4 regions of the Paucibacter sp. KCTC 42545 genome follow, and region 3 is predicted to be linked to each of the others. Evidence: riboswitches for the same ligand, from Rfam matches in the RefSeq annotation. Region 3 holds a riboswitch; each other region holds the start of a gene.

Region 1 (7,240 bases), 900 kb from region 3:
CCCTGGGTCGAGGCCCGCGAGCCCGGCCGGGCCGAGTACCGCATCCAAACCCGCATCGCCGGCAAAGCGCGCCAGCTCCTGGCGCTGGACCAGGCCCTGCCCGAACTGGGCTGGACGCTGACCGTGATGAGCGATCTGGCCGAGCTGCGCCAGGCTCGCCGCCAAGCACAGGCCTTGGCCGCCTTGGCCGGTGGCATCACCCTGCTGGCGGGGCTGTACTGGCGCTTGCGTGAACGCCGCTTTGCCGAGCAAAGGCAAGCACGCCTGGAACTGGAGCATCGGGTGCAAGAGCGCACCCGGGAGCTGCAAGAGGCGCATGCCTTCCGCAAGGCCATGGAGGATTCGCTGCTGGTGGGCATGCGCGCGCGGGCGCCGGATGGCCGCATCATCTACGTCAACCCCGCCCTGTGCGAAATGGTGGGCTACAGCGCCGAGGAACTGCTGGGCGCCAAGCCGCCCTACCCCTATTGGCACCCCGATGATCTGGACAAACACTGGCGCGACAGCGAGGCGGCGCTGAGCGGCCAGGCCGCGCTGCACGGCTTTGAGTCCCGCGTGCGGCACCGGGACGGCCATGAGGTCTACACCATGGTCTACACAGCGCCCTTGATTGACGCCGCCGGCCAGCACAGCGGCTGGATGAGTTCGGTGGTGGACATCACGGCGCAGAAGCAGGCGGAGGAGCGCCAGCGATTGCAAGACGCTCAACTGCAGCGCAGCGCCCGCCTGGCCGGCCTGGGCGAAATGGCCTCCACCCTGGCGCATGAGTTGAACCAGCCGCTGATGGCCTTGTCCAACTTCGCCCTGGCGGCGCGTGCTTTCGCCGAACAGGCTTCACCCAACAGCCAGGGCTTGCTGATCGAAAGCCTGGGCGAGATCGTGGCCCAGGCGCAGCGCGCGGCCGAGATCGTCAAACGTCTGCGCGGCCTGGTGCGCCAGCGCGGCGGCGTGCATGAGCCGGTGGACATTCCTGCCCTGCTGGGCCGCGTGCAATCCCTGCTGGAGCCCGAGCTGCGCCTGCGCAAGGCCAGCTTGCAGGTGCAGCTGCCGAACGCCTTACCAGCCGTGCGCGGTGACCCTTTGCTGCTGGAGCAGTTGATGATCAATCTGCTGATGAACGCCCTGCAGGCCTGCCAGGATCTGCCGCCCGAACGGCGCCAGATCGAGGTCAGCGCCAGCGTCGAAGGGCAGACCATGACACTGCAGGTTCTGGACCGCGGCCCCGGTATTGCGCCCGAGCTGCTGGGCCAGCTCTTCGACCCCTTTTTCAGCACCAAGCCCGATGGCTTGGGCCTGGGCTTGAAGATCTGCCGCAGCATTGCCGAAGCCCATGGCGGCGCGCTCAGCGCCACGAATCGCGCGGACGCCCCCGGCGCCCGTTTCAGCCTCAGCCTGCCCATCTCCTCATGAAGAATCCCGCCAGCCACCGCCATTGCCTCTACGTGGTGGACGACGACGAAGCCGTGCGCCGCTCCCTGATGATGCTGCTGTTCGCCAGCGGTCAGCCGGTGCAGGCCTTTGCCTCGGGCGAGGCCTTTCTGGAGGCGCTGAATCCGCTGCAGCCGGGCTGCGTGATCCTGGACCTGCGCATGGGCCAGGGCATCAGCGGCCTGGAGGTGTTCGACCGCCTGCTGGCCCTGCGCAGCCCACTGGTCGTCTTGTTTTTGTCAGGGCATGGTGAGATTTCCATGGCCATCGAAGCCGTCAAGAAGGGCGCTTTCGATTGGGTGGTCAAGCCCAATACCGCCGAGCTGCTGGCCAAGCTGCCGCAGGCCCTGGATGCCGCGCATGCGCGCGCCGAAGCCCTGGCCCGCTGGACCCTGCTGACCCCGCGTGAACGAGAAGTGGCCCGGCATGTGGCCCTGGGCACACCGAACAAGGAAATTGCGCGGCTGCTCAATCCGCCCTGCAGCCCCCGCTCGGTGGAGAGCCACCGCGCCCATCTCTTCGCCAAGCTGGCCTTTGCCAATGACAACGAGCTGGGCCGCTGGTTGCAACAACACGCCTGGCTGCAGGAATGAGGGCGCCAGCGCTCCTCCCCATACGCCTGTTCCGCCCTGCTGTGGCCCTCAGTTGCGCAAACGCTGCAGCTGCCAAGAGGCTTTCTTGAGCTAACTCAAACAGGCCCCGTCAGGCAGGCTTGGGCGTTTTTGAGTTTGCGAAATATCAAGGGTTAACCCCTTGCAGGCCGTTTCAATAGCGTCATCGGGATTCAAACCCTTCACTAGGAAACCTTGCAAACATGAACAAGCTCGCTACTTCCCTCGCCGTCATCGCCCTGGCCTGCACCACCTTCGCTGCCCAAGCCCAGCAAGAAGGCAACTGGATGGTTCGTGCCCGTGCCGTCAACCTCGACTCGGCCAACAAAGACACGACCGGCCTGGGCCTGAGCGTCAACAACAAGGTCATCCCTGAAGTTGACATCACCTACTTCATCACCCCCAATATCGCTGCCGAACTGATCCTGACCTACCCGCAAGGCCACGACCTGAAGGCCGGCGGCGCCAAGATCGGCACCCTGAAGCACCTGCCCCCGACCCTGTCGCTGCAGTACCACTTCATCCCCACTGGCACCTTCCGTCCTTATGTGGGCCTGGGCGTGAACTACACCAACTTCTCTGACGTGAAGTTCGACGCCAGCCTGGAAGGCGCTGGCAAGCTGAATCCTTCGATCGACAACAATAGCTTCGGCCTGTCGGTTCAAGTTGGCGCTGACGTGCAGATCGCCAAGAACTGGTACCTGAACGTGGACGTCAAGAAGGTCCAGATCGGCACCAAGGTCTACTCCAACGGCGTCAAGGCTGGCGACTTCAAGGTTGACCCCCTGCTGGTCGGCGTTGGCGTTGGCTACCGCTTCTAAGCTGACAATGGCTTGAGCCGAAGCCTGCGCGCACCACCGGGTGCGCCCACCTTCAGCCCCATTTAAAAACCGCAGCCTCGGCTGCGGTTTTTGCATTTTTGGCGCCCTTTTGCCACAGTGCCGCTGCCGACTAATTCACGCCCGCCCGCACTTCCAGCCGGGCGGCATACGCACAAAACGCCGCAGCCGCTAGAGTCCATCACAACTGCAGTGCCGCGGAAGTGGCGCGAGCAGCGAAGTCAATCAGAGGGCAAACCCGTTGAAAAGCGGGGACGCAAAGCCACCGGCCTACCGCGCGCAAGCGCCACGGCAGCGGGGTTGCCGGATGAGCGCCAGCTCGTCTGCTTTGGCGTGGCCCTCGCCCCGATTTTTTGGAGTGCCTCGGCCATGCAGCAGTACCCTGGATCCCGCGCCCGTCTTAGCAGCGCCTTGCTCCTCAGCTCTAGCCTTGGCCTGCTGCTCAGCGCCTGCGGCGGTGGCGACAACAGCAAGCAAGAGCTGGTGGCGCCAGCCAGCAGCGCCAGCGCGGCACCCCTGGCCACCGGCATCACCACCCTGGACCTGCCGACCGAGGCCCTGCCCGATGCCGCTGCCGCCTTGCAAGCCAGCCCGAGCTTTCACGCCGCCCCACTGCTGCTGAACCCACCGGATAACCGTGACGCGCAAGACCCCTCCACTTCTGCCCAAAGCCAAGCGCGCCAGCAAAGCATTCCCGCCGAGTTCAGCCAACTCTCTAGCCGCGGCCTGACGGTGCAGACCCTGGCCGCGGCCCAGCGTGCCCGTGCCATGGCCGCGGGCGGCGACAGTGTGGCCCCCATGGCCGCCGCCTCGGTCGTGTCCACCTACACACCCGCGCAGATCCGGGCAGCCTATGCCCTGCCGCCCATGCCCGCTGCGGGCAGTACCCTCAGTGCAAGCCAAGCCGCCCAACTGGGTGCCGGCCAGACGATCTACATCGTCAATGCCATGCACAACCCCTATGTCGCAGCCGAACTGGCCGCTTTCAATCAGAAATTCGGCCTGAGAGGCTGCAACAGCAAGGCAATCCCGACCACCACCAGCCTGCCGCTAGCGGCGGCCAGCACGAGCGCTTGCGAGCTTTCACAGGTTTACAGCACCCCGGCCGGGGGAATGACCAGCGCAGTACCTGCCTACAACGCCGGCTGGGCCACCGAGATCGCCTTGGACGTGCAATGGGCACACGCCACCGCACCGCTGGCCCGCATCGTCTTGATCGAAGCGGCCGACGCCTCGCTGAACAGCTTGCTCGGTGCCGTCAAGCTGGCCAATGCCATGGGCCCCGGCGTGGTGTCGATGAGCTTTGGCGCCAACGAGGGCAATTACACCGCCTCGGTAGACGCTGCCTTCAGCGCCGCCAAGATGACTTATCTGGCGGCCACCGGTGATTCGGGGGTCGGCGTGTCCTGGCCTGCCGTCTCGCCCAATGTCTTGGCGGTGGGCGGCAGCAGCTTGACTTACACCGGCACTGGTGCACGGGCGGAGTCGGCCTGGTCGGGCAGCGGCGGCGGCATCAGCGCCTATACCGCCACGCCCAGCTATCAAGTCAGCAGCGTGCCCGGCATGGGTGTGGTCGCGCGCCGCAATGTGGCTGACGTGGCCTTCAATGCCGACCCCAACACCGGCCAGTACGTGGCCGTGCAATCGGGCAGCACCATCAACTGGATCAGTGCCGGCGGCACCAGCCTTGCCACGCCTCAATGGGCGGGCTTGGTGGCCGTGGCCAATGCGATGCGAGCGCAAAGCGGCAAGGCCCCGCTGGGCGCCGCCCACGGCATGCTCTACCAACAAGTTGCCAGCGTGCCCGGCAACTACGCCAGCGCTTTTGCAGACATCAACAAAGGCGCTAACGGCACTTGCGCCAGCTGCGCCGCCAAAGCCGGCTACGACACGCCCACGGGCTTGGGCTCACCCAATGCCACAAGCTTGCTGAGCCTGGCTTCCGGCGCCACGGTGGCCAGCCCGGCACCGGTGCTCACCGCCGCCAGCATCAGCGGCCAAGTTGGTACGGCCTTGAGCTTCACCGTCTCGGCCCAAGCCGCCAACCCGTTGACTTACAGCCTGAGCGGCGCCCCCGCCGGCATGAGCATTGCGGCGAACGGCACCGTCAGCTGGCCCACGCCAGTGGCAGGCACTTTTGCGGTCACCGTCAGCGCCAAAGACAGCAAGACCGGCCTCAGCGGCCAAGCGGTTTATACCGTCACCATCGCTACGCCCGCCGCTCCCAAGGTGGCCAGCGCCAGCATTGCCGGCCAGCCCAATGTGGCGCTCAATTACACCGTTAGCACCACAGCCAGCAATCCTGTCAGCTACACCCTCAGCGGCGCCCCCGCCGGCATGAGCATCAGCGCCAGCGGCGTATTGAGTTGGGCCAAGCCGGTGCTGGGCAGCTATAGCGTGACCGTGACGGCCAAGGACAGCAAGACCGGCTTGAGCGGCACGGGCGTGATCAGCCTCAAGATTGCCGCCAGCACCACGCCGCCGGTCAGCGGACCACAGATCACAGCGCCGGCCCTCAGCGGCGTCGCGGGCAAGCCGTTGACGGGCGCGATCAGCATTGCCGCCCCAGGCGCCAGCAGCCTCTCGCTGAGCATTGCCGGCGCGCCGCTAGGCATGGGCTTCTCGATCAGCGGCATGACGGTGACAGCCTACTGGCCCGCCCCCATCACCGGCAACTATGTGCTGAACATCCGGGTGATCGACCAGGCCGGCCGCCAGGCCAGCGCCACGATGCCCATCACCATCACGGCCAAATAAGCCGCGGGCCAAGCAAGGCAAAACACCTCCCCTCCCCCAAAGGAGGGGCAGGAATTGAGGGGCTAAAACAGGACTTGTGACGCAGAATCACAGACCTCGTTTAGCCCCTTGTCGCTGCCCGCCATGCCTCTGCGTTACTTACTCTGGATTGCTCTTGCTTTGCTCACCCTGGCCGCCGGCTGGCATGTCAGAAACACCGAATTTGTACGCGACTTGATCAACCCAGGCGCCGGCAAGGCCCGCCCGATTCAGTTCGACAACGGCAGCCGCCGTGAAGCTCCCGAACCAGCCAAACCCTTGCCGGGTGCTGCCAAGCCGCTGCCGCAAGGCGTGATGCGCAAATGCCTGCGCGGCCGCGAGGTGGTCTACACCGATGTGGCCTGCCCAGCAGGCTATGCGCAGGGCGATGTGTCGGGCGGCACGGTCAACACCGTGGCCGAGCCTGGCCGCCAAGCTGGCGCAACGGGCACGCCTGCATCGGCCGGCGGAGCCGCGTCGGCGCCGGGCAAAAAGGCGGCCTTGCGCGAGGTGCTAGATATGAACAGCAATAACGATTTACGTCAGCGCATGATGGATCGCGCCATCGACCAAAGTACGCGCTAGTCTGCGCTGCGCTTCAGCCAGCCGGCTTTGCTAAGCCTGCAGGCTGAAGTTACATCACAAGTCGGCAGATACTGCCGAAACCAAGTCCGCTGATCAGGCCTGCGCCGCGAACGCATCCCGCGTCAGATTCTCCGGCGCGCCATCGGCACGGCAGACCACATCGTCCTCGATGCGCACGCCGCCGAAGCGGCTCAGGTGGGCCACCAAATTCCAATCCACCGCGGCGGCTGCGGGCGTGGCCTTGAGCTTGTTCAGCAAGGTCGGGATGAAGTAGAGGCCAGGCTCGATGGTGACCACCATGCCAGGCGTCAACGTACGGGTCAGGCGCAGATAGGGATGGCCTTCGGGCTTGGGCGACAGCGTGCCGCTGTCGTCAGCCATGAAGCCGCCCACATCATGCACCTGCAAGCCGATCAGATGGCCGATGCCATGCGGGAAGAAGGTGGACGTCACACCCTGCGCCAGCTGCTCAGCAACGCTCAGCTTGACCACGCCGAGGTCCTGCAGAATGCCCGCCACCTTGGCGTGGGTGCTGAGGTGGATGCTGCGATAGTCCACGCCCGCACGCACCTCATCCACCAGCGCCAGCTGGGCCGCTTCCATGCGCGCCAGCAAGGCGTCGAACATGGCATCACCGGCGCTCCAGGTGCGGGTGATGTCGCTGGCATAACCGTTCACTTGCGCGCCAGCGTCGATCAGCAGCGCGCGGGATTCGGCCGGGGCCTGCGCCTCTTGGTACTGGTAGTGCAGCACCGCGCCATGCTCGTTGAGTGCCACGATATTGGTGTACGGCAGATCGCGGTCGGTGTGGCCGCAGGCAGCCAAATAAGCGCGGTGAATGTCCAGCTCGGAGGCGCCGGCCAGGAAGGCGGCCTTGGCAGCCAGATGGGCCGGCACGGCGCGGCGCGAGGCCGCGCGCATTTGCTCCAGCTCGTAGCCGGTTTTGTTGGCGCGCTGATAGTGCAGGATATTGAGCAGATCGGCCGGGTTATTGGGCGTCAC
Region 2 (7,240 bases), 1.5 Mb from region 3:
GCAGCAATTGCCAACACGCCACCAACTGCACCCCAGACTGGGGCAGTGCAGATTGCAATCGTGCCGCCGGCTACGGCTAGAACAGCTCCCGCAAATCCCCAGCCATTGTTTGCGCCGCCATTGACTGCTGCAACCTGATCAATAGAGAGTTCTTTCATTTAAGTTCCTTAATTCAATCGAAAAGACGGTCGATCGTTCCGTTCTGGAGCTTTGAAGTTCATTCGCTATGTGCGAACGAACGTCTGCCTCCAAGTTCTTTGAAAAAACTAGAAGTGGCAAAGATGGGCTCAAACACCCATTCCCAAACTGTCCGACGGTACTGCATTACGTCGGCATCCAGTGCCATGCCGGCCTTCAGCAACTGCGTGTTGCCATAGGTGGTGATCGCCTGCTTTTTCAACTTCACACTAACCCGGTAGAGGGGTTCATTGGCCTGCGCCGCAGTGAGTAATGCCTGCCCCTGACCGACCGGCAAATCCTGCGCAGCAATAGGCGTTTGGCTGATGGTTTGCACCTCGCCCTCAGCCATGCCGAACTTTTGATAGGGGTAGGCCGCATAGCGCAGCCAGACAACCTGGCCAGGTTTGACGAAACCCGCTGTTCGGCTCGGCGCGTAGAGTTGCGCCTCCAAGGTTGAGGCGCCTTGCTGCGCAGTTTCGGGAATCAAGTTCACGAGCGTCTGCCCGGCCTGCACCGGCTGCCCCGTCATGATGAGCTTGGCGCCCAGCCACAGCACAAGCAAGTTCTCCAGCCCGAAGATGAAGGTGTTGGCGGTGGTGAAGCCAATGCTCATCTTGGCCGTGCGCACATCGCGGTTTTGCACATCCACGATCAGGTTCTGCCAACGGGCACGGCGCTCTTCTTCCCGGCCGAACAACTTAAGCGGCGTGATGGCACGCAGGGTTTCCAGGAAATGGGTGTTCTCTTTGGCGGCCACCACCAAGCGCTCGGCCGCGGCATCGCGGAAGGGTCGGTAGGCCACCCAGCGCAGGAGGCCGTAGGCTGCGACGGCTGTGACGGTGACCGCGCAAAGCGTAGGCGCATAGATCAGCATCATCACCAGCGCGGCCACGGCCATCAGGCCATCCAGCACCGCCTCAATGGCGGCCGTGGTCAAAGTCTTTTGAATGGCACTGACGGCGCCGAAGCGCGAGGTGATGTCGCCCAAGTGCCGCTTCTCAAGAAAGTCCACCGGCAAGCGCACCAGATGGGCGAACACGTTGCCCATCCATTGCAAGGACAAGGTCTGGCCCAAGACCATCACCATCCAAGACCGAGCCAGGCCGACGGCAGTCTGCACCACCAACAGCAAGCCGAAGCCGATCACCAGCACTGACAACAGATCGCGGTCTCCTGAGGTCAGCACATCATCCACCACCATCTGGTTGAACAAGGGTGCAAGAACAGCAAACAACTCCAGCACCACGGCCACGGCAAAGATTTGCAGGAGCGAACGTTTAAGGCCCATGACCTTGCCAGTCAAGGCTCGCAATGACACCTTTGGCGCCGGGGCTTGGGATTTGAACTCCGCATTGGGGCTCAACTCCAAAGCCACGCCGGTGAAATGGCGAGATATCTCGCCCATCGACAAGCGTCGTTCGCCAACAGCCGGATCGAGGATCACTGCGGCCTTGCCGCCGTGAAGGACTTTCTTGAGAACGATGAAATGATTCAGATCCCAGTGGAGGATGCAGGGGACCTGCAATTCGCCAAGCTCATGCAACTCAAGGCGCAATGGGCGCGAAGAAAAACCAAGGGCTGCGGCATGCGCAATCAAGTGCTGAAGGGTTGCGCCTTTGAGGCTGACAGGGAAGCGCCGGCGCAGATCTGCCAATTCATGATGCAGGCCATGGGCACTGCAAACCATAGACAAACTAGCTAGCCCACATTCCGCAGACTCAGATTGGAGAACAATTCTCATTGTTGTCGACAAATATAACGCCACATTCTTTCAATCAAATGCGACCTCGTGACTACCATTGAAGCCAAAAACAATGCACCACTGATCAGGCATTTGGAACGCTCTGACTCCAACTCTTGAAGGCCATATATTCTTCATAATTAATCAACAACTCAACCTTTAAGTCATACTATGGTGATATTTTTTCAAATACAAATGAACAAAAGCCATCGCCATTACAACAAGAAAGAATACTGGGCGCACATTCTCTAGAACGGCCGAATCCAACAAAGGCGAGACAGTGAAATTTGACCCAAATAAAATATCAAAAGAAATATTCATGCAAATATGCAGAATCGAGCATGACAATACTGATTTAGTTATTAAAAATACAACCCCCAGCGCCACAGCCCCAGGAAAAACTATCATGAAATTATCCGTAGGGTGCCCCAACGTGAACAAAACCGCAACAACAACCAAGCCAATTACTTCGCTAGAAAACATTTCCCCCATCAAAGGCTGCAGTACGCCTCGATTCAGCAACTCCTCTTGAAAGGCTTTAATCAACAAACCAACAAAAGAGGCCCACCAATATTCTGAAACCGGATTGAATGGATTAATGAGATTCGGTGAAATTTCCGCAACATTTTTGCCACTACAGGCCACTGCAACAACAAGAATAGCACTCGAATATACAAAAGAAATTAACAACGTCTCAAGCCAAAAAGGTTTAAGCAAGTCCCCAATCGAGATACCCCTGTTGACTCTCGCGAGAACGACCGCCAAAATTGCAGCTTCAACCAGAAAGAAAATTGATAATAAAAAATTCTCAGTCAACCATTCACGCGAACCAACGAACCCAAAAAATAGATGCTTCAATAATGAACCAATAATTTGACAGGCGGCCGCCAAAACAATTAGCAGCAAGAAATTTTCAAAAAACGCTCTGGCTTTATTCATTTGATTTTTTAAAAGCCGGAATGCAATGCACTCCGGCCTTGTTCTAAAGCACTTCTAAAATTTACTTACGGGTTGTCACTGGAAAGCATTTGAAGAACCTTCTTGCCGCCGCAATAGAGGCCAGCGATCACTGCATTTGCCTGCGACCATCCGACAGAGTCAACCATGCACTGAGTAAATGGCGACACATACGGTGCTCGACCTTCTGGAGTACCAGCCCAACTATCTCCACCTGACGCCAAATTCAATTCTTCGTTTTGCAAAATACGCATATACACCCTTTTTTTTGAGGATTTATTTGCCAATTGAAATCCCTCAATTTCAACCAACAATCCAGCCACTTTGGCCAAATGCTTTTCGACATTTTCGTCAACTTCCAATGTCTCTCTCAAGAATTTTTAGCCAGCCCCAATAGCCAGCCACAAAACAACCAACGACTTTATGCCGGACCCCATTCAAAAGCCACAGCCTGCCTCAGCAGCGGTACCTTGATACTCAAAAACCCAAATATATCGAGGCAGAGATTGGGATTAAATTTATCGATCCCTAAGAAAAATTCAATTTAGTCTATTCGTTACTCAGAATCGACTGTCGCATACTTTTCCGGCACAGTACATCTGCCGCCAACCGCACCCTAGACTGGCCCGAGGAGATTGCAATCGTGACCCCAGTGGCCGCCAGAAAAACACATAAAAATTTTCAGCCGTCATTTACTCTGCATTAACTAAATCAGTAGAATTTTTTAATCAAAACTCCTTGATTCAATCAAAATATCTTCGGCTGTTTCGTTTTGGCGCTTTGAGAAAATCATTCGCTATGGCTGAACCTATTTCCACCTCCGAGATCTTTGAAAAGACTCGAAGCGGCAAATACGGGTTCGAACAACCATTCCCATATTGCCCGGCGGTCCTGCATGACATCAGCATCAAGCGCCATTCCCGCCTTCAACGCTTGCGTATTGCCATAGGTGGTGACGTCCTGCTTTTTTAACTTCACACTAATTCGGTATAGGGGTTCATTGGCCTGCGCAGCGGCGAGCAAGGCCTGTCCCTGCCCGACAGGTAAATCCTGAGCAGCAATAGGGGTCTGGCTGATGCTTTGCACTTCGCCCTCAGCCATGCCGAACTTCTGATAGGGGTAGGCCGCATAGCGCAGCCAGACAACCTGGCCGGGTTTGACGAAACCCGCTGTTCGGCTCGGCGCGTAGAGTTGCGCCTCCAAGGTTGAGGCGCCTTGCTGCGCACTTTCTGGTATCAAGTTCACAAGTGTCTGCCCAGCCTGCACCGGCTGACCCAGATGAATGGTGATGGCGCTCACCCGGCCTGCCTGGGGTGCGGTGAGCGTCAATCCGCCGCGAGCATCGTTTTCGGTGAATTCCTGGCTGAGGCTAGCCAGCCCACGATCAATTTGAGCCAGGCTGGTGCTGCTACTGGTTTCGTTGTTGAGCAGTTCTGCTTTTGCCGCTTGAATGTCGCGCTGCAGGGCTGCCAAGCTTCGCTCGGCGTTGCGCTCCCGCAGTTGCACGTCCAGCAGCTCTTCTTGCTTCTGCTGCAGTTGCACGGCCGAAACAAAGCTGTCTTTCTCTAATTCGACGTAGCGGGTCAGACTCTTGGCCGCCAAGCCAGCTCGCAAACGGTTGGTTTCCAACTCAGCCTGAGCCTGACGCTCTTCGGCGGCCAAGCTGCGCAGTCGATCATTGAGGGCTTGCTGTCGTTGACGTTGCTGCTGTTGCGTCAGCATCCGCTCGGTTTCTAGCGTTTGCCGGCGCTGAGCCAAGGCCTGGGCGTTGAGGATTGCTGCATCACCAAGCGATGTTGTGCGCTCGCTTCGCAACCGCATCACCGGCTGACCCGCTGCGACCAGATCGCCTTCCTTGACCAGCAACTCAGTCACAACCCCGACTTGTGGGGCGCTGACGGTCAGCATCCCGGCCGTCGGCATCAACAAGCCCGGCAGCTTGGCCTTGCGGGTAACTTCACCACAGATGGCAAAGGTAACCAAGGCCAACGCCATGCTCAGCGAGATACCGGTGACCCATGCAAAACTGGGTGGCCGGCCAATGCGAATACTGCCGAGCCATTGAGCTTGGCTGGCCTGCATCACTTCTTGCCTGAACAACGCTTGCGTCAAAGCCATGCTCTCTGAACCCTCAAAGGATTCGAAGGCGGGCCGACTAACGCTGAGCTTGATGACGACCTGAGGAACTCAGACCGGCAACCCCGCTATCTTGCGAAGGTCCCGTGTTTAAAACGGAACCCTCCAACACCGGAGGCTTTGCGTCGCCGGCTCGCGCCGGGTTTGCGATTCAGGCCCTCCCCATTTGGGTATGAGCCTTGTCCTGATCGCAAAGAAGCCGAAGCAACTTTGCTGGCACTCCATGACTTTGCTCATGAACTGCTGACCGTGTGACAAATCTAACGGCAAAATCACGAACTCGCACTCCCCCATCTTGCAGGGGTAGCAACCCACCGGACTCTGTGCTAGGACTATTTACGGTTCTGTCGCAATAACAGCCAGCTGGCGCGGGCACTTGCGGGGTCAAATGCATACTGGGGCCGATTGTTGAAGTAGCGATTCTTGGATTAGTTCAGGTGATGAGGCGCAGCAGTTTCCCGATCATGTTGCTGGTTCCTAGTTTTCGAATTCGATACCGTAGATGAATTGGTCGAGCCTGCAAGATCAAGCGGCTCTCAGCAGTGCGAACCTGGCTAGACTTCGGTCGCTTCCCTTGCTTTGGCCCGTCGTTCACTGAACTCCGTGTAGCGTTCGCTGCTGATGCCTCGCCCCTCAATCGGCCCAGGCCCATTGCGCCCCCAATTCTGTAGCCAGAGTGGCATGGCATTCAGCATCCGATAGTCGATGCGCAACGCTACCACTGCATGCAATGGCTGTTGACACTGCATACACAAACTTAGATCCTCCACCCCAGGTTTGCCTTTAGCGGGCTGGATCATGTCCTGCACTAATTCGATAGGCACTTGACAATGCGGGCATTGCTCCTCAAGTAAACATCGATGCCAAGGACAGAAGACTAGCTCTCGCATGCGAGCGTACATATGGATGCAAGGAACCCTCGCTGTCTGAAGGCAAAGCGGGCAGAAACGATACCTACCGCGTCGGTAGTAAGGGTTGGGCAGCGTATATCCGAACTCTTTCTTCTTCCTAGAAAAATCAAAATAGATGCGCCCTGCTTCAAGCCCTTGAACCTGGGGCGAGGTAGCCCTTACTTTTCGGAAAGCAAAGTAATAGAAGCTGTCGAAGTCTTGTCGGAATGAGAACCCCAAATAGGTCGCGAATTCCTTGGCCGTGCACCCTTGCATCGCTGCGGCACGGGTGAACCAGGAATTCGGCGCCTCGTGTGGCTGCGCAAAAGGGACGTTGGCGAGCGCCGCCAACCGAGCGTCGAAATGTCGAAGGATTGGAATGGTCCAGCGAAAAGGCATAGCAAGAATGGGTGTCGGTTCAACATGTTGTGGCCTCGAGAACGCACAAGAAACCTAGGTGAATAAATCGAGTTGATGGTGAAAGGCAGGGCGCCTGTTACGCCAGCGGGCAGGTAGACCCATGGCATTTCGAAGGTGCCCGGCGGCAGTCCGATCAAAGGGCGTCACGCCGCGAAGCTGCTGCTCAGCCAAACTGCTAGTGCATCGTTGGACCTCACTTCGAGAGCCCCACATGAACCCAGTTGGCTCGGCCATCCTACGAATCGCCGTCGCGAGCACCTCATGCATGGCCGCACTGGTCAGCCATGACTCAACACTATTGAGCACTCGGCCCCGCAGCGCTGGTTGCCCCCCTCCGAATGCCAACAGAACTCGATAAGCACCGTCGGCGCTCAGGCCTTGCAGCAGGCTCAAGCCACCAAGGTCCGTGGCGCAAATGCCGGCACCTGCGCCTACCGCATCAGCGCACATTGCGGACCATCGAACTACGGCCGAGTCTGCAGGCATCATCTCGGCTGCGATGTAGTGGCCACAACTGCAGATGTCCACGGCCGGTCGATCTGGCGAAATCCCTCGACCGCAATAGCCGCAGTGATCGAGCAGAATTGTCCCGTGCAGATGGCAGGCCGCGTATGCGTTCAAGTCCCATTCGGCCCGGGCAAATCCCTGTTCTGACAGACACAGAGTGCAGACCTGTTGATGCGTTCCTCGAAGAGTCCAGTCGTCGCGCCATGCCTGGCCGAAAAGTTCGATCTCGCGCCACCGATCTCGATCAAGCCAACGAGGCAACCGGTGCTCAAACCATGCCTGTGGAACGCCAGTCAGCTGGGAAAAGGCGGCAGCCCCCTCAAACGGAATGTGTCGCCGCCCATGAGCCATCGTCTCGCTTGGCCGAGTTTCGGGTGATGACTTGGTGCGCTTCATCGATCAACAAGAG
Region 3 (7,240 bases):
AGTTGGTCGATGAGCTGATGGCTGGCGCGCGTCTTGTCCAGCGCGCGCCGCTTGCCGGGCCGCATGGCCACGTGCCAGGAGGCCTGAATGTCCTTGGCATCGTCGCGCTTGTCGGCGCCCTGGTAGCCGGCATCGGCGAAGACATCGCTCTCTTGGCCATGCACCAGCGCGTGTGCTTGGGTCACATCGCTGACGTTGGCCGCCGTGCCCACGACCGTGTGCACCAGCCCGGATTCAGCATCGACGCCGATGTGTGCCTTCATGCCAAAGTGCCATTGGTTGCCCTTCTTGGTTTGATGCATCTCGGGGTCGCGCTTGCCGTCCTTGTTCTTGGTCGAACTCGGCGCGGCAATCAGCGCGGCGTCGACCGCCGTGCCTTCCTTGAGCATCAGCCCCTTGGCTGCCAGCGTGGCATTCACCTCCTCGAGCATTTTCTGGCTCAGCTCGTGCTTCTCCAGCAGGTGCCGAAAGCGCAGGATGCTGACACGATCAGGCATCCGGCTCATTCGGCCCAGGCCCGCGAACTCCCGGTACAGCGCCACATCGAACAGCGCCTCTTCCATGGCCATGTCGCTCAAGCCAAACCACTGCTGCATGAAGTGAATCCTCAGCATCGTCTGCAGCTCAAATGGCGGCCTTCCGGTCTTCGCCACCGGCGCGTGGGGCGTAATCACAGCCAGCAATTCGCCCCACGGCACCACGCGTTCCATCTCGTCGAGAAACACGCGCTTGCGTGTTTTCCTCTTGCTCAATTCCAGGCCAAGATCGTCTTGCTTCATGCCGAAATTCTTCTAACCTTCACGCCTCGACACCACCGGGACAAGTGCGGGTTTTGAACACCATCCCTAGCAGGCTGCTGAAATACCTCCCGACAACTGGAAAATTGACACTTCCGATGGTCATCTACCCCTTGCTAGGCTCAGAAAAATGGCTTGTAGGCCGTTCTATGAGGTCGAACTTTTGCCACGGGCAGCATAAAAACAGTATTCCAGCAGCCTGCTAGGTTTCGCATATAAGTCCTTTGAAAGTAAAAATAGGAGGAATGTCAATCGGGTCCTCCGCTTGCCCGGGCATATTTCCCCCAAAGTCACCAGAAATAACATGGGGTAATTACAAAAATAATGATGAAGTTTTTCAGGGTCGGCTGAAAAAGTGGTTGGCAAAAATTAATGACAAGTTTCTAGTCAATTTTCAGAATTGAAGCGCAGCCTCGCCCTTTGTGGCGCAAGAAATTGGCATGCCGCACGTTAAAAAAGGGCGAGTGCCTTTCGAGCAAGTCTTCCAAAATAGAATTTGCTCGGCGAGCTAGCCCAACGGCTGCCGCTGAGGTGCGCGAGTTTGCGGAACGGGTTATGCAGCGGTCTCGACCTGGTGTTTGCGTTGACGGAAGACTTGGCCAACACCGGCAACATCTTGACCGCCCAGCGATGGACCGTCGCATGATCGACCGACACGCCGCGCTCGGACATCATTTCCTCCAGGTGGCGAAAGCTCAATGGATAAGCCGCGTACCAGCGCACGCAAGTCATCATGATTTCCAGCGGAAAGTGCATGCGCTTGAGCACTCGGCGAAGGGCGGCGTTGATTGCGACTTTGTGGAAATCGTCCATGGCGGCCATTGTCTCAAACGCTTAATGCGACAGAACCCCATGTGCACTGCAGATCATAGCAAGGGCTGCGAGTGCGCATTCGCTGGATTCAGACTGGAGAATCATCACTCTTCTTCTTGAGTAGCTTTGAAAATCCAGAAAATACTCCAAGACAAACCAGAGACGAACCCAATTCAATTAAATGATCCCCGTAAACCGCCCCACCAATAGCGATCATACCCACCCCCACTAGCAAAATAAATAACCACAAATACGAAAATGAGGCAAGCCTTCTTGATGAATTCCTCCGCCTGAATAACCTACTAAAAAACAACGCAACCAACCCAACGACAACAAAATCAATAACACCCATCAAAGCTGGAAACAAGTATCGCATATAAAACCTATAAAAACTTGCAATGTCGATATTCAACCTCACAAGTTGATGCAAAAAGTTAATAGCTAGGCGGCTGAGGAATCCGAGGCCGTTGATTCCCCATGCCCCAGAGTTGTGAATAGCCTGTTTTCGCTGCAAGGCCAACTGCCCCAGCTAACGTGGCGCCGCCACCAAGTCCGACTACTGTTGCAGTGACTCCTGCTCCCAATACAAATGCGCCAAGTTGTTGCGCAGAGTTGGTCGTATAGGTCGCAGTCTGTCCATTGACATTCGCGTAGCCGGTGATTTGTGTACTATTATTTGACAGGACTTGAACGGTAAAGGTGAATGACACTCCTATACTTGAATCCCAACACGAAACATATCCACCACCGCCGGCACTACCACCATCATCAGAAAAACGTTGAAAAACACACTCGAACTCGCCACCAGAGACAGATGAAATTTCTTCAGGAGCTATAATTCGCATTGTACGACCTTTAAAAAATCTAGAAACGGCTAACTTTACCCAATAACCTTAGAAACAAGGATATTCTTCAAATATTCGTCTACATTTTTAGGGATGGTGTTCAAAACCGGTAAAGCCGAGCTGGGGTGACGACAGCTCGGCTTTACCGGTTTTGAACACCATCCTTAGTCCACCACGTGCATCGTTTTCAGTGAATTCCTGGCTGAGGCTAGCCAGCCCACGATCGACTTGAGCCAGACTGGTGCTGCTACTGGTTTCGTTGTTGAGCAGTTCTGCTTTGGTTGCCTGAATGTCGCGCTGCAGAGCGGCCAAGCTTCGCTCGGCGTTGCGCTCACGAAGTTGCACATCCAGTAGTTCTTCTTGCTTCTGCTGCAATTGCACGGCCGAGACAAAGCTGTCTTTCTCTAATTCGACGTAGCGGGTCAGACTCTTAGCCGCCAGGCCAGCTCGCAAACGGTTGGTTTCCAGCTCAGCCTGAGCCTGACGTTCTTCGGCGGATAAGCTGCGCAGTCGATCATTGAGCGCTTGCTGTCGTTGACGTTGCTGCTGTTGCGTCAGTAGCCGTTCGGTTTCTAGCGTTTGCCGGCGCTGAGCCAAGGCCTGGGCGTTGAGGATTGCTGCATCACCCAGCGATGTGGTGCGATCGCTTCGCAGCCGAATCACCGGCTGACCCGCTGCGACCAACTCACCTTCCTTGACCAGCAACTCAGTCACAACCCCGACTTGTGGGGCGCTGACGGTCAGCATGCCCGCTGTCGGCATCAGCAGGCCTGGCAGCTTGGCCTTGCGGGTCACTTCACCCCAGATGGCGTAGCTCACCAAGGCCACTGCCATGCAAAGTGACAAGCCGGTGACCCAGGCAAAGCTGGGTGGGCGGCCGATGCGAATACTGCCGAGCCATTGAGCTTGGCTGGCCTGCATCACTTCTTGCCTGAACAACGCTTGCGTCAAAGCCATGCTCTCTGAACCCTCAAAGGATTCGAAGGCGGGCCGACTAACGCTGAGCTTGATGACGACCTGAGGAACTCAGACCGGCAACCCCGCTATCTTGCGAAGGTCCCGTGTTTAAAACGGAACCCTCCAACACCGGAGGCTTTGCGTCGCCGGCTCGCGCCGGGTTTGCGATTCAGGCCCTCCCCATTTGGGTATGAGCCTTGTCCTGATCGCAAAGAAGCCGAAGCAACTTTGCTGGCACTCCATGACTTTGCTCATGAACTGCTGACCGTATGACAAATCTAACGGCAAAATCACGAACTCGCACTCCCCCATCTTGCAGGGGTAGCAATCCACCAGACTCTGTGCTAGGGATGGTGTTCAAAACCGGTAAATCCGAGCTTGGGTGACGACAGCTCGCAGCATCTGGTGCGCATGTACTCGCCATGGGCCGCGATTTGATGAGCAGGCGGTCCTTGGCGACCGAATTCAGGCCGGGGTCCTGTGGTTTTCCGCGTTGCAGACGCACTCATTCTGAAACAGCGTGCAAAACTTTCCAGATTCCCGGGGTAAACAGCGTCCAATAGTTTCCACCCTGGGGTGTGCAACCATCCGGCGTTTTCGCCGGGGAATCTGGGGTGTTAAACATGGAAGTTATTGCCGAGATCCGGCGGCGGCATTTGGTCAGCAAGGAGAGCATCAGCTCCATCGCGCGGGATCTGAACTTGTCGCAGCCCACGGTGCGCAAGCATCTACAAACTATTGAAGCGCTGGGTTATGTTCGCCAGCATCAGCCTGCGCCCAAGCTGGGCTGCTTTCAAGCCACGCTGGAGAGTTGGCTGCAAACCGAGCGCCACCTGCCCAAGGCTCAGCGGCGCACAGCCAAGCGTTTGTTTGAAGGCTTGCAGAGCGAAGGCTATCGCGGGGCCTATGACAGCGTGCAGCGTTGCGTGAAGCAATGGAAGTCCGCGCAGTTGGCGCCAAGCATCAAGGGCGCATTCGTGCCGCTGGTGTTCGTGCCGGGAGACGCCTGCCAATTTGACTGGAGCCAGGAGCAGGTGGACATTGACGGCGTCGTGCAAACCGTCAAAGTCGCGCACTTTCGTTTGGCCTATAGCCGGCAGATGTTTGTGGTGGCCTATCCACGCGAGACGCAGGAGATGGTGCTGGACACTCCTCATGACCTGCCCCCTCCCGCCGTACCAGCCATGCGGAAGTCCCGGTTGAAGGTTACTTGATCTCGTTGCGTGTAGCCGGTGGCGCCTGGTTCTTGGTGCGGTGGCGCTGCGCGAACTCAGCCGGCGGTATCCGACCCAGGCTGCTGTGCGGCCTCACCTCGTTGTAGTCCTGCCGCCAGATGGCGATCTCCGAGCGCGCCTGCGGCAGCGTCTGGAACCAGTGCTCGTTCAAGCACTCGTCGCGGAACTTGCCGTTGAAGCTCTCGATGTAGCCGTTCTGCATGGGCCGCCCTGGCTGGATGAGGATGTGCCGCACGTCGTGAGCTTGCGCCCAAGCGATGAAGGCCCGGCAGGTGAACTCCGGCCCGTTGTCGGTTCTCACCGCCGCAGGGTAGCCCCTGAAGATCGCGGCCCGGTCCAGCAACCGCGTCACGTACTGGCCCGAGATGCCGTAGTCCACGGCGATGTCCACACACTCGTGCGTGAAGTCGTCGGCCACAGTCAGGCACTTGATACGCCGGCCATTGGCCAGGCTGTCGGAAACGAAGTCCATGCTCCACACCTCATTGACTCGGGTCGGCACGGTGAGCGGAACGCGCTCGCTGGCTGCCCGTCTGATCTTCTTGCGCTTGCGCACCGCCAACTGCGACTGGCTGTACAACCGATAGACGCGCTTGTGATTGACGCCAGGGAACTGTGGGCGCAGCAGGTCATGGATGCGGCGATAGCCGAAGCGGCGCCGCACCTGTGCGATCTCGACGATCTTGGCGCTGAGTTGCTGCGTGGCCTCATCGACCACGGGCGGGTTGCGATAGCTGTCTCTGGAGAGCCCCACCAGGCGGCACGCGCGGCGTTCGGACAGATGGTGCTGGGCAATCATCTGGGTCGCCGCGTCGCGCCTGACCTGCGGGGCTAGGGCTTTACGCCGAAGACGTCCTTGAGCGCGTGGATGTCCAGGTGGGCCTCTGCCAGCAGGCGCTTGAGCTTGGCGTTCTCGCCTTCGAGCTCGCGCAGTCGCTTGGCATCCGTGGCCTGCATGCCGCCGTACTTGGCCCGCCACTTGTAGAACGTGGCGTCGCTGAAGCCGCCTTGCCGGCACAGCTCCTTGATCGGCATGCCGGCCTCGGCCTGCTTCAGGAACCCAATGATTTGTTCCTCGGTGAATCTGCTCTTCTTCATGTCCATCATTCTCCTGGTTGATGGACTTCCTCTCCATTACGCTGGTACGGCTGGGAGGGTGCAGGTCAACCGGAGCCAGCCTCCAGGGCTACTGCATCGCTATTGATTGTCGCTCCCAACGCCTTCAATCGTCCAAGAGCTTCGAAGTACTTGCCCACCTGACTCTTAGCGCTCATTAACTACCTCCCTCCAGATGAGCTTGCGCCTTGAGAAGCACCTCCAGATGTCGCGCCTCAAGCCGATGCTCGACGCTTCCGCACATCTCTCGCTCCAGGGTGAGCACTAACGTTTTCTGAGACCGCACGACTGCCTGCAGCCTCTTGGAGAAGACCACCATGTTTGGGCAGTTGGACTCCAGGCAGTCGTATGGGATGGGCTCCAGCGGCTGGACCTTGCATTCCTCCGTCGAGACACAGCCACCCAGTACGGTTTCACGAAAGGCGAGTTTTTTCTCCGTGAACAGCCTAAGAGTAGCCGCGCGGCTACGTGATTCCAGAACGCCCGACATCCGCTGCACACCCACGCCACCAAAGAAGTTCTCGTCGGAGAACAGCAAGCCGAGGATGTAGCCGAAGTAGCTACTCTCCGTCTTAGAAGCACTCCATTCGTGGCTGAAGTGATCCTTATCAAAGACCAGGTTGATGGCGCGTGAGTAGCCGTCAGCGTAGTAGGACGTCATCTCCTGCGTGATGTGTTGTAGCTGCGCCTTAAGTGCAGGCAAGGTCACCATGCCAGAACGGTGGGCGTAAACCGCCAAGCTTCGTCGTAACTGGTGGAAGGCCAGCGGCCAGCGGTTGCCTACCTTTATATCGTCACGCTGCCAGTCTCGTTCCAGCTCCAACCTGTCAAGTTCGTCGATGTCCGCCTGCTCGACCAATGGGCACAAGCGATTGCGCAGCAGGGCAAAGGCAGCAACTAGGGTTTGGCCGTTCTTGCATCTGAATGGGCTCGCAGTCGAGGGGAAGAGAAGGGCCTGCTGACTGCCGTTTGGGAGAGCCTTCGTTTCGGCCAGGATAGTCCGGGCAATGCGCTTTGCCAGTTCGACGGCCCGCCCCCCCTGGCGACTCGTAATCCAGGAGGCCGGTGTCTTCTGACCGTTGTTCAGCTTTTGGGTAAAGCCGTGGAGCTCGTAATGTGTCGCGCCTAGGTGCTCAAATGTACGGATGCATCCCTGCAGCGGAAGGGTGAAAACTTCACCTTTCCGCATGCCGCTGAAGGCTGCGACATTGAGCATTAGCCCAACCTGGCATTCACTGATGCGTCCGGCTATGTAGTGTTCGAGCGACACCATCGAAGCAGGGTCATAGCCAAGAGGTCGCAGAGTCGCTATCACGTCGGCTAGCGCCTTGGCGCGGTAGGTCTTTCGCTTCGATGGCGAAGCCCCGATGGGAATAGCCCGGGACGCTGCCATGCTGCAGTGATATGCATTGAGGAGCACATCGATATCGCGTTCGACCAGATCCATGTGCGCAGCCAATCCCGCAAGGATGCCGCA
Region 4 (7,240 bases), 820 kb from region 3:
TTTAACGTTTTCGAAAAATATATCCAAAGCGGCAGCGTCATCTCTATTAAATGAAAAAGTAGCTGGCAACGCGATCACAACAGAAACCAATGACCCAAGGCCGATCAGCATTACGAATACAACAGGAGATTCAATGTCAACCGAAATGTAGTCAAAAATTAGTTTTGAAAAAAAAATAGTTAGCGCCAAGCAAGCTGCCCAAGAAGTAAACTGCTTGAAAGATTGAAAAAGCAGAAGTCGTCGCCCAAGCGACAATCCCCAGGAAATATTTGAAATTGATCTCTTTGACATCAAACACTCCGGATTAAAATTCAACCGACGGCGCACGTGTGCGCCGTCAAGCTAATATATTACCTTACATAAACCTTGTAGACATAATACGAACCGGCGCCCACCATTCCTCCTATGATTGCACCGACTGGACCTGCGGCAGAGCCAAGAGTTGCGCCAAGGCGAGCCCCAGCCAGGTAGCTGCCAATTTGCGCTCCTCCGACAGTTACTCCTGCCGCAGTTACGGCGGACGCCAGATTCGCACCATTCACTTCATTCGTCTGCTCAAAAGTCAATACTTGCATACCAATTTCCAAGTTTCCAGGCAGATTCCGGGCGCCCGGTTCCCGCTTTAGGCACAGCGCCTAATATTACGAGTCCTATCGATTGTTTTGTTAAAAGCTAAATTCTTACCAATGCAGCCAACACCAGCTCCAACACCCACTCCCAAACCTTCCTGCGGTCCTGCATCACATCCGCATCCAACGCCATGCCAGCTTTCAGGGCTTGGGTATTGCCGCAGGTATTGATGGCCTGCTTCTTCAATTTCACGCTAATCCGATAGAGGGTTACCTGCGCCGCTGTGAGCAAAGCCTGTCCTTGACCTACCGGTTAATCTTGCGCGGCAATGGGCGTTTGGCTGATGCTTTGCACCTCGCCCTCAGCCATCCCGAACTTCTGATAGTGGTAGGCCGCATAGCGCAGCCAGACAACCTGGCCAGGTTTGACGAAACCCGCCGTTCGGCTCGGCGCATAAAGCTGAGCTTCCAACGCTGAGGCGCCTTGCTGCGCAATTTCTGGAATCAAGTTCGCGAGCGTCTGCCCGGCCTGCCTGGGGTGCGGTGAGCGTCAATCCGCCGCGAGCATCGTTTTCGGTGAATTCCTGGCTGAGGCTTGCCAGCCCACGATCAATTTGAGTCAGGCTGGTGCTGCTGCTGGTTTCGTTGTTGAGCAGTTCTGCTTTTGCCGCTTGAATGTCGCGCTGCAGGGCTGCCAAACTTCGCTCGGCGTTGCGTTCACGCAGTTGCACGTCCAGCAGTTCTTCCTGCTTCTGCTGCAGTTGCACGGCCGAGACAAAGCTGTCTTTCTCTAATTCGACGTAGCGGGTCAGACTCTTGGCCGCCAATCCGGCTCGCAAGCGATTGGTTTCCAACTCAGCCTTGGCTTGACGCTCTTCGGCGGCCAAGCTGCGCAGTCGATCATTGAGCGCTTGCTGCCGTTGACGTTGCTGCTGTTGCGTCAGCATCCGCTCGGTTTCTAGCGTTTGCCGGCGCTGAGCCAAGGCCTGGGCGTTGAGGATTGCCGCGTCACCCTGCGACGTTGTGCGATCGCTTCGCAGCCGTATCACTGGCTGACCCGCAGCGACCCAATCGCCTTCCTTGACCAGCAACTCAGTTACGACACCGACTTGTGGGGCGCTGACGGTCAGCATCCCGGCAGTGGGCATCAACAAGCCCGGTAGCTTGGCCTTGCGGGTGACTTCACCAAAGATGGCAAAGGTGACCAAGGCCAACGCCATGCTCAGCGAGATACCGGTGACCCATGCAAAACTGGGTGGCCGGCCAATGCGAATACTGCCGAGCCATTGAGCTTGGCTGGCCTGCATCACCTCTTGCCTGAACAACGCTTGCGTCAAAGCCATGCTCTCTGAACCCTCAAAGGATTCGAAGGCGGGCCGACTAACGCTGAGCTTGATGACGGCCTGAGGAACTCAGACCGGCAACCCCGCTATCTTGCGAAGGTCCCGTATTTAAAACGGAACCCTCCAACACCGGAGGCTTTGCGTCGCCGGCTCACGCCGGGTTTGCGATTCAGGCCCACCCTAAAAGGCATCGGCCTTGTTTTGATCCCAAAGCTGCCAATGCAACTTTGTTGGCAATCCATGACTTTGTTCATGAAGTGCTGATCCGGCGGCCAATCTAACTGTCGAGCTGAAAACTTGGTAGGCCCCACATCGAGGGGGTATCAGAATATGTCGCCATGTGGTATAGCAGCACTCAATCCAAGGAACGGTAACTCAGCGAGGTCGTAACTAGGCGGCGGCGACAGACTTGGGCCGGTCAGCAGCCCAGTTGCACAGCACTGATTGCCAAGTCGGGCCCATTCGCCAATGCAAGGAGCTTGAGAGTTGCAGTTGCGCCTCTTCAGTTTTGTTGCCACCCCGCTCGATGAGCCTCCGACGTCGCATCATGGCGGGCATCGTCCTCGGCATGGACATAGGTGTTTGTGGTCAAATGTTGGAGTGCCCAAGGTTGTCGCGCACGATCTTGAGGTCCACTTGATTGCTCAAGTTGGATCCTGCGGTATCCCGAACAGTCATTTCAGCGTGATGGCGGACAGTTTGGGCGCGCGCAAGCGCCTGGGTTGATGGTCGCTCAGCCTTGTCGAGCGCCAGAGTTGGAACATGAATCTCGTGGCCGTTAAGCATTCTCGTCGCATGCTGGGGGAACCATACGGGGCTTGAGCCAGGCGGGCAGCTTTTGAACGTCGATCATGACCACATCGTCTGCGACTTGCTCCAGATCCGCCAAGTAGGACAAGCCACTCTGGTGGTCCTCCAGTTCTAAGTCGATACCTGTCCAGCCAGGCTTGACCGAGTTCATGCGATCCTTGATGGCCGCCACGGGAACCCGACGATCCTCCGGAAGGACGTATTTCACCCGCGCGATAGAACTTCGGTCGGTGGCCGATATCGTTTGGAGCCCGTGGACGTCTCGGAGTTCCCAAAGCAGGAACATGCATTGACGCTCCTCGCGAGGCGTCATGCGTCCGCGCTCTATTGCATCACTCATTCTCTGGATGAGTTCGCAAAACCTGACCTGCTGCAGGCCAGAGAGAGGGGGGAGAGCTGAGCCATTGTTCATCGATGTGTGCAAGGTCCCATCAACGCTCTGCACCCGACGATGGATCAAGGCGTTCCGGATTTCCGCCGTAGCCTCGTACAGAGCTACCAATGCATCCCAGACGAGCTGTGAAATTTCCGTCATCTGGCCACCGAGATGAGTGCGAAGCGCCTTGATCTTTGCTGAAGCCTGAAACGGCACCTTTATCGTCGTAACCCTGCACAGGGCTAGCTCTACCGCCATGTCCAAAACCTTCCATGCTGCGATGAAAAACAGCGTCATGAGACGTCGACGCAGTAGGTTGGTCGCATGTGTGCAGCGGCCGTCGTGAAAATCGACTTCAAGGTGTATGCGAACACCATGCGCTGAGAATATGAAGGTCTCTGAAGACGCCACAAGCGACGCAACCGGCACCCCTTCGGCTAGAAGCTGCCGCTCTAGCTCAGTGCATTCGAGAAAATGAGATTTGGGCATAGCCAGTATTTTCTCGCTCCCCCTTCACCCCGAAGACTATGGCGCTGAGCAATTGCTGCCATTCTTTGGGCGACCATGATACGGCGCAGTTTAGTCAGTGCGCACGCCTCAGCGCCGCTGTAGGCCTGCCTGCAAACTCTGCATGCCCCGGGCCTGGGTGGACTGCCCCGGCTTCTGCGGAGGTCGGTTGGTGCGAGCCAGTCTGGCTTAGCCGGATTTGCGAGTTACCGATGGTAGTTCGCCTCGGCTTCAGTCGGCTGGACGGAGCCGGCCGCCGCCCCGGCGAACGCGGAAGCGTACCGCGCGTCGGCGCGTCAATGAGTTGATCACCCAGCAGATGCACCTAGCGCCCCCCCCCCGCCCACCTTGAAGGTCTTCCGAAATGCCGGCGGCTTGGCTGCTTCGACCCACAAGCGAAAGCTAAGCTTCATCGACGCGCTGTACGTCCACACCGAAGTTTTGGCGCGCCGCGTGGACTGGATGCCGTCGTCCTGAATCTGGCGGCGGACAGGTCTGCTGAAGCTCCGCTTAGTAAATCGATCAGCCCCCCGCATTCATGGGGGTTGGAGTCCGATTGCGCGCCCCGAAATCCAAACCTGCCGATGTTGGCGGGTCCTTTTGACGTTGACGTGCTTTCTTCGGTTGACCCAGTAGTAAGCCGCCCGCCCAAACAACAACGATCCGGGAATGAAGCTTGACGCCGACTAACGACCATGAATACGCCGTGCTGGGCGGAGTGAACCGTGCCAGCATCGGCCGCTACCTGGCCATCCTCTCCAGCTCGATCTCCGCCGGGCTGGTGTTCGTGCTGCTGCAGGCACAGAACTACGCCCAGACGATGGGCTTGGATGTCAATTTGCCGCCGATCGTCTTGTCGTTGGTCGGAGCCGGCGCGGTCTACACGGTGCTCTTCTGGCTCCTCAAGAACCACGCCTGGAAATGGCGGCCGCTGTCAGCGCTGCTCAAGGTACCCAACTTGGCCGGCACCTGGGACTGCAAGGGTGAAACCCTGGACCGTGACGGCAAGATCACCTACGCGTGGACGGCCGAGGTCACGATCATTCAGTGCTGGGACAAGCTGCGTGTGCGGCTAAAGACCTCGCAGTCGGGCTCGAACAGCATGGCAGCCGCGCTGACCCATGACAGCGTTGATGGCTGGCTGCTGCTCTACCAATACCGAAACGACCCAAGGATCGGCGAGCCCGAGCTGAACTCGCACGTCGGCACTTGCAGCGCGACGTTCTCTAAGGATCTCAAATCCGCCACCGCTGAGTACTTCAATGGTGTGGGGCGGGCAACGTTCGGCAAGATGACCTGGACCCGGAGGCAATGATGGCGCGCGATATCAATCAACGACTGCAGCAATTGCGCACGCGCCGCGACGGAACTGGCGGCACCGTCAATGAGGGGTTTACGCTGGACTCGCTCTTTGCCAAGTCTGCACTGCCCGTCGAATTGTGGGAGTCCCGCGGCAAGGCGGACCAGCCTCACACCCGTTACGCACTAGGCTCTATGCAAGCCGTCAGTGACACCTACACCAAGGTGAGCAAGGAAACGGCGTTTCGCGTCGCCAACCAGCTAAAGGACCGTCTAGCGAAGCGCGGCATCGTCGCGGAGTTCGAGCTGCAAGGCTCGGTTCCGCTCGACGTTCACATCAAGGGCGTCAGCGACGTCGACCTGCTGACGCTGGCCAGCGAACTGTTCTCGTACGACGTCAAGGGCTTCAAAGCGCTGCATGGCAAGTACTGCAATCCGGCAAAACGTACGGCGCTGGAGGTTCTGATCGAACTTCGTGGCCACGTCGAAACCGACTTGGCCGACGCCTTTTCCGCGGCCAAAGTGGACAAGACCGGTGCGAAGGCTGTCAAGATTTCTGGCGGCTCGCTGGCCCGCGACGTGGACGTTGTCCCCGCCGTCTGGTTCGATACCGCGCAATATCAGTTGACTGGCCTGGCCTCAGATCGAGGCACAAAAATTCTCGACAAGAAGGCCAGCAAGACCATCGAGAATCAGCCCTTCCGCCACATCGAGCTGATTGGCGCGCGCTGCGACAAGATCGGCGGAGGCCTGCGCAAGGCGATTCGCCTGTGCAAGAACATCAAAGCTGACTCTGACCGGAACATCACGCTTCCCAGCTTCGACATCGCTTCGACCATGTACCACGCAGACATGAAGGCCTTGCGCCTTGGATCCTTCTACGAACTCTCGATCCTTGCCGAGACGCAGCGGCATCTCGACTACCTCGCCTGCAATCACGGCGTGGCGAAGACCTTGTACGTGCCCGACGGCAGCCGATTGATCTTCGATACGAACGAGAAGCTGCGCAGCTTGAACGACCTGTCGCGCGACATGGACGAGTTGCTGGACGCCGTCTATGCGGAACACACTCCCGCCTATTTGGCGCAGTACCTCATGAGCGACAAGCGCCAAGCGATCAGCAAGCTGGCGGCTTGACCTCTAACTCCTGGGCTTCAGCCATCTTCGAGGCGGCGGCAGCCTGCGGTCAGCCCCGCTCCAGATCGAGTTCATCACGGGTTAGCGGCAGTGCCATCGGCGGGGGGCGCTGCGCTCGAATCGCGAGATAGAAGCTCCGAAGCGTCTTGCCCCAACAGATCAGGACTCACCTCAGTCGTCAGTCGCTAGACTTGCGTTGCGCCCGCCGAAGCAAACGCAACACCCAAACGTCCGAACACCTAGTCGTTCAAAAATTCAGCAAAAGCAAACGCAACGCTGAGCCGGTTTTGTGATTTGCAACGGATTTTGCGTGGATTTCGCAGCTTCTCCTGGGAAAGTAAACGCAACAGCGAACCCGAAGTACTTGGTTTCGATAAATTTTAAGCGTCGCCAACAACTAGGCTCAGCGGAATCGCTCAAGCTGCAGGTAGTACCACATCCCCAAAGCCAGCATCTTGCGCCCCAGCCAATCGCCCACCGGCGCGCGGACATGGTTGAAGCGCTGGAAGACGTCGAAGGTCTCGGTCTCGGCCATCACGGCGGCCGCCATCACCTCACCGACGATATGGGACGTGGCCAGGCCGTGGCCAGAATAGCCCTGCGCGAACAACACATTGGGGGCCAGTTTGCCGAGCTGCGGAATGCGATTGATCACGATGCCCATATTGCAGCTCCACTGGTAGTCGATCGCCACGCCGCGCAATTGCGGAAATGTGCGCTCGATGCAGGGGCGCAGCTCCGCGGCAAGGTCGCGCGAAGGTTCACCTGAATAGTTGGCGCCGCCACCGAAGAGCAAACGGCCATCCGCCGTCATGCGGTAGTAGTCGAGCACAAAGCGGCTGTCATAGACCGCCAGGTCATACGGATTGAGTTGGCTTGCCAACGCGCCCAAAGGCTCGGTCGTGACGATGCCGCCAGGCGCCGGAAAAATCATGCCGCTCAACTTGCGCTGCTCCAGCTGGTGATAGACATCACCGGCCAGCACGATTTGATCCGCAACGATGCGCCCCTGGGGCAAGCGCAACGAAGGCGTGGCGCCATGCACGATTTCCAGCACTGGGGAATTCTCGAAAACCAACCCACCCAAATCGGTCAATGCCTGCGCCTCGCCCAAGCAAAGATTGAGCGGATGCAGATGCATATTGCGGCGGTTGTAGATGCCACCGTGGTAAAGCGGCGTATCGAGAAAACGCCCAATG

The links. Region 3 has a riboswitch for cyclic di-GMP ahead of AT984_RS04280 (biotin/lipoyl-binding protein). Riboswitches for the same ligand answer to the same signal wherever they lie in the genome.
Region 1: another riboswitch for cyclic di-GMP. It lies ahead of AT984_RS00395 (S53 family peptidase); the one in region 3 lies ahead of AT984_RS04280 (biotin/lipoyl-binding protein).
Region 2: another riboswitch for cyclic di-GMP. It lies ahead of AT984_RS19770 (HlyD family secretion protein); the one in region 3 lies ahead of AT984_RS04280 (biotin/lipoyl-binding protein).
Region 4: another riboswitch for cyclic di-GMP. It lies ahead of AT984_RS08020 (HlyD family efflux transporter periplasmic adaptor subunit); the one in region 3 lies ahead of AT984_RS04280 (biotin/lipoyl-binding protein).

Annotation. Positions count from the first base shown of each region.
Region 1 is NZ_CP013692.1:75,485-82,724, reverse strand. Features, by position in the region: gene AT984_RS00410 (sensor histidine kinase) at 1-1,410, shown strand, start outside; gene AT984_RS00405 (response regulator transcription factor) at 1,407-2,021, shown strand; gene AT984_RS00400 (OmpW/AlkL family protein) at 2,243-2,860, shown strand; cyclic di-GMP riboswitch class I at 3,100-3,186, shown strand; gene AT984_RS00395 (S53 family peptidase) at 3,248-5,635, shown strand; gene AT984_RS00390 (hypothetical protein) at 5,759-6,238, shown strand; gene pepQ (Xaa-Pro dipeptidase) at 6,332-7,240, opposite strand, start outside.
Region 2 is NZ_CP013692.1:4,621,233-4,628,472, reverse strand. Features, by position in the region: gene AT984_RS23105 (hypothetical protein) at 1-158, opposite strand, end outside; gene AT984_RS19785 (ABC transporter transmembrane domain-containing protein) at 218-1,468, opposite strand; partial or broken gene AT984_RS24020 (cysteine peptidase family C39 domain-containing protein) at 1,589-1,867, opposite strand; gene AT984_RS19775 (CPBP family intramembrane glutamic endopeptidase) at 2,081-2,860, opposite strand; gene AT984_RS23100 (hypothetical protein) at 2,926-3,240, opposite strand; gene AT984_RS19770 (HlyD family secretion protein) at 3,668-4,996, opposite strand; cyclic di-GMP riboswitch class I at 5,070-5,173, opposite strand; gene AT984_RS19760 (TniQ family protein) at 5,569-6,303, opposite strand; gene AT984_RS24015 (TniQ family protein) at 6,358-7,182, opposite strand; gene AT984_RS19755 (ATP-binding protein) at 7,151-7,240, opposite strand, start outside.
Region 3 is NZ_CP013692.1:973,592-980,831, reverse strand. Features, by position in the region: gene AT984_RS04290 (IS5 family transposase) at 1-779, opposite strand, end outside; partial or broken gene AT984_RS04285 (IS6 family transposase) at 1,389-1,610, opposite strand; gene AT984_RS23920 (cysteine peptidase family C39 domain-containing protein) at 1,632-1,715, opposite strand; gene AT984_RS23410 (hypothetical protein) at 1,699-2,124, opposite strand; gene AT984_RS04280 (biotin/lipoyl-binding protein) at 2,543-3,250, opposite strand; cyclic di-GMP riboswitch class I at 3,486-3,589, opposite strand; gene AT984_RS04270 (ArsR family transcriptional regulator) at 3,991-4,626, shown strand; one part of gene AT984_RS04265 (IS3 family transposase) at 4,619-5,502, opposite strand; one part of gene AT984_RS04265 (IS3 family transposase) at 5,502-5,745, opposite strand; gene AT984_RS04255 (hypothetical protein) at 5,921-7,240, opposite strand, start outside.
Region 4 is NZ_CP013692.1:1,793,233-1,800,472, reverse strand. Features, by position in the region: gene AT984_RS22895 (hypothetical protein) at 1-291, opposite strand, end outside; gene AT984_RS08025 (hypothetical protein) at 673-822, opposite strand; gene AT984_RS08020 (HlyD family efflux transporter periplasmic adaptor subunit) at 932-1,777, opposite strand; cyclic di-GMP riboswitch class I at 1,986-2,089, opposite strand; gene AT984_RS23940 (hypothetical protein) at 2,501-2,698, opposite strand; gene AT984_RS08015 (hypothetical protein) at 2,691-3,395, opposite strand; gene AT984_RS08005 (Cap15 family CBASS effector) at 4,282-4,920, shown strand; gene AT984_RS08000 (hypothetical protein) at 4,920-6,041, shown strand; gene AT984_RS07995 (NAD(P)/FAD-dependent oxidoreductase) at 6,445-7,240, opposite strand, start outside.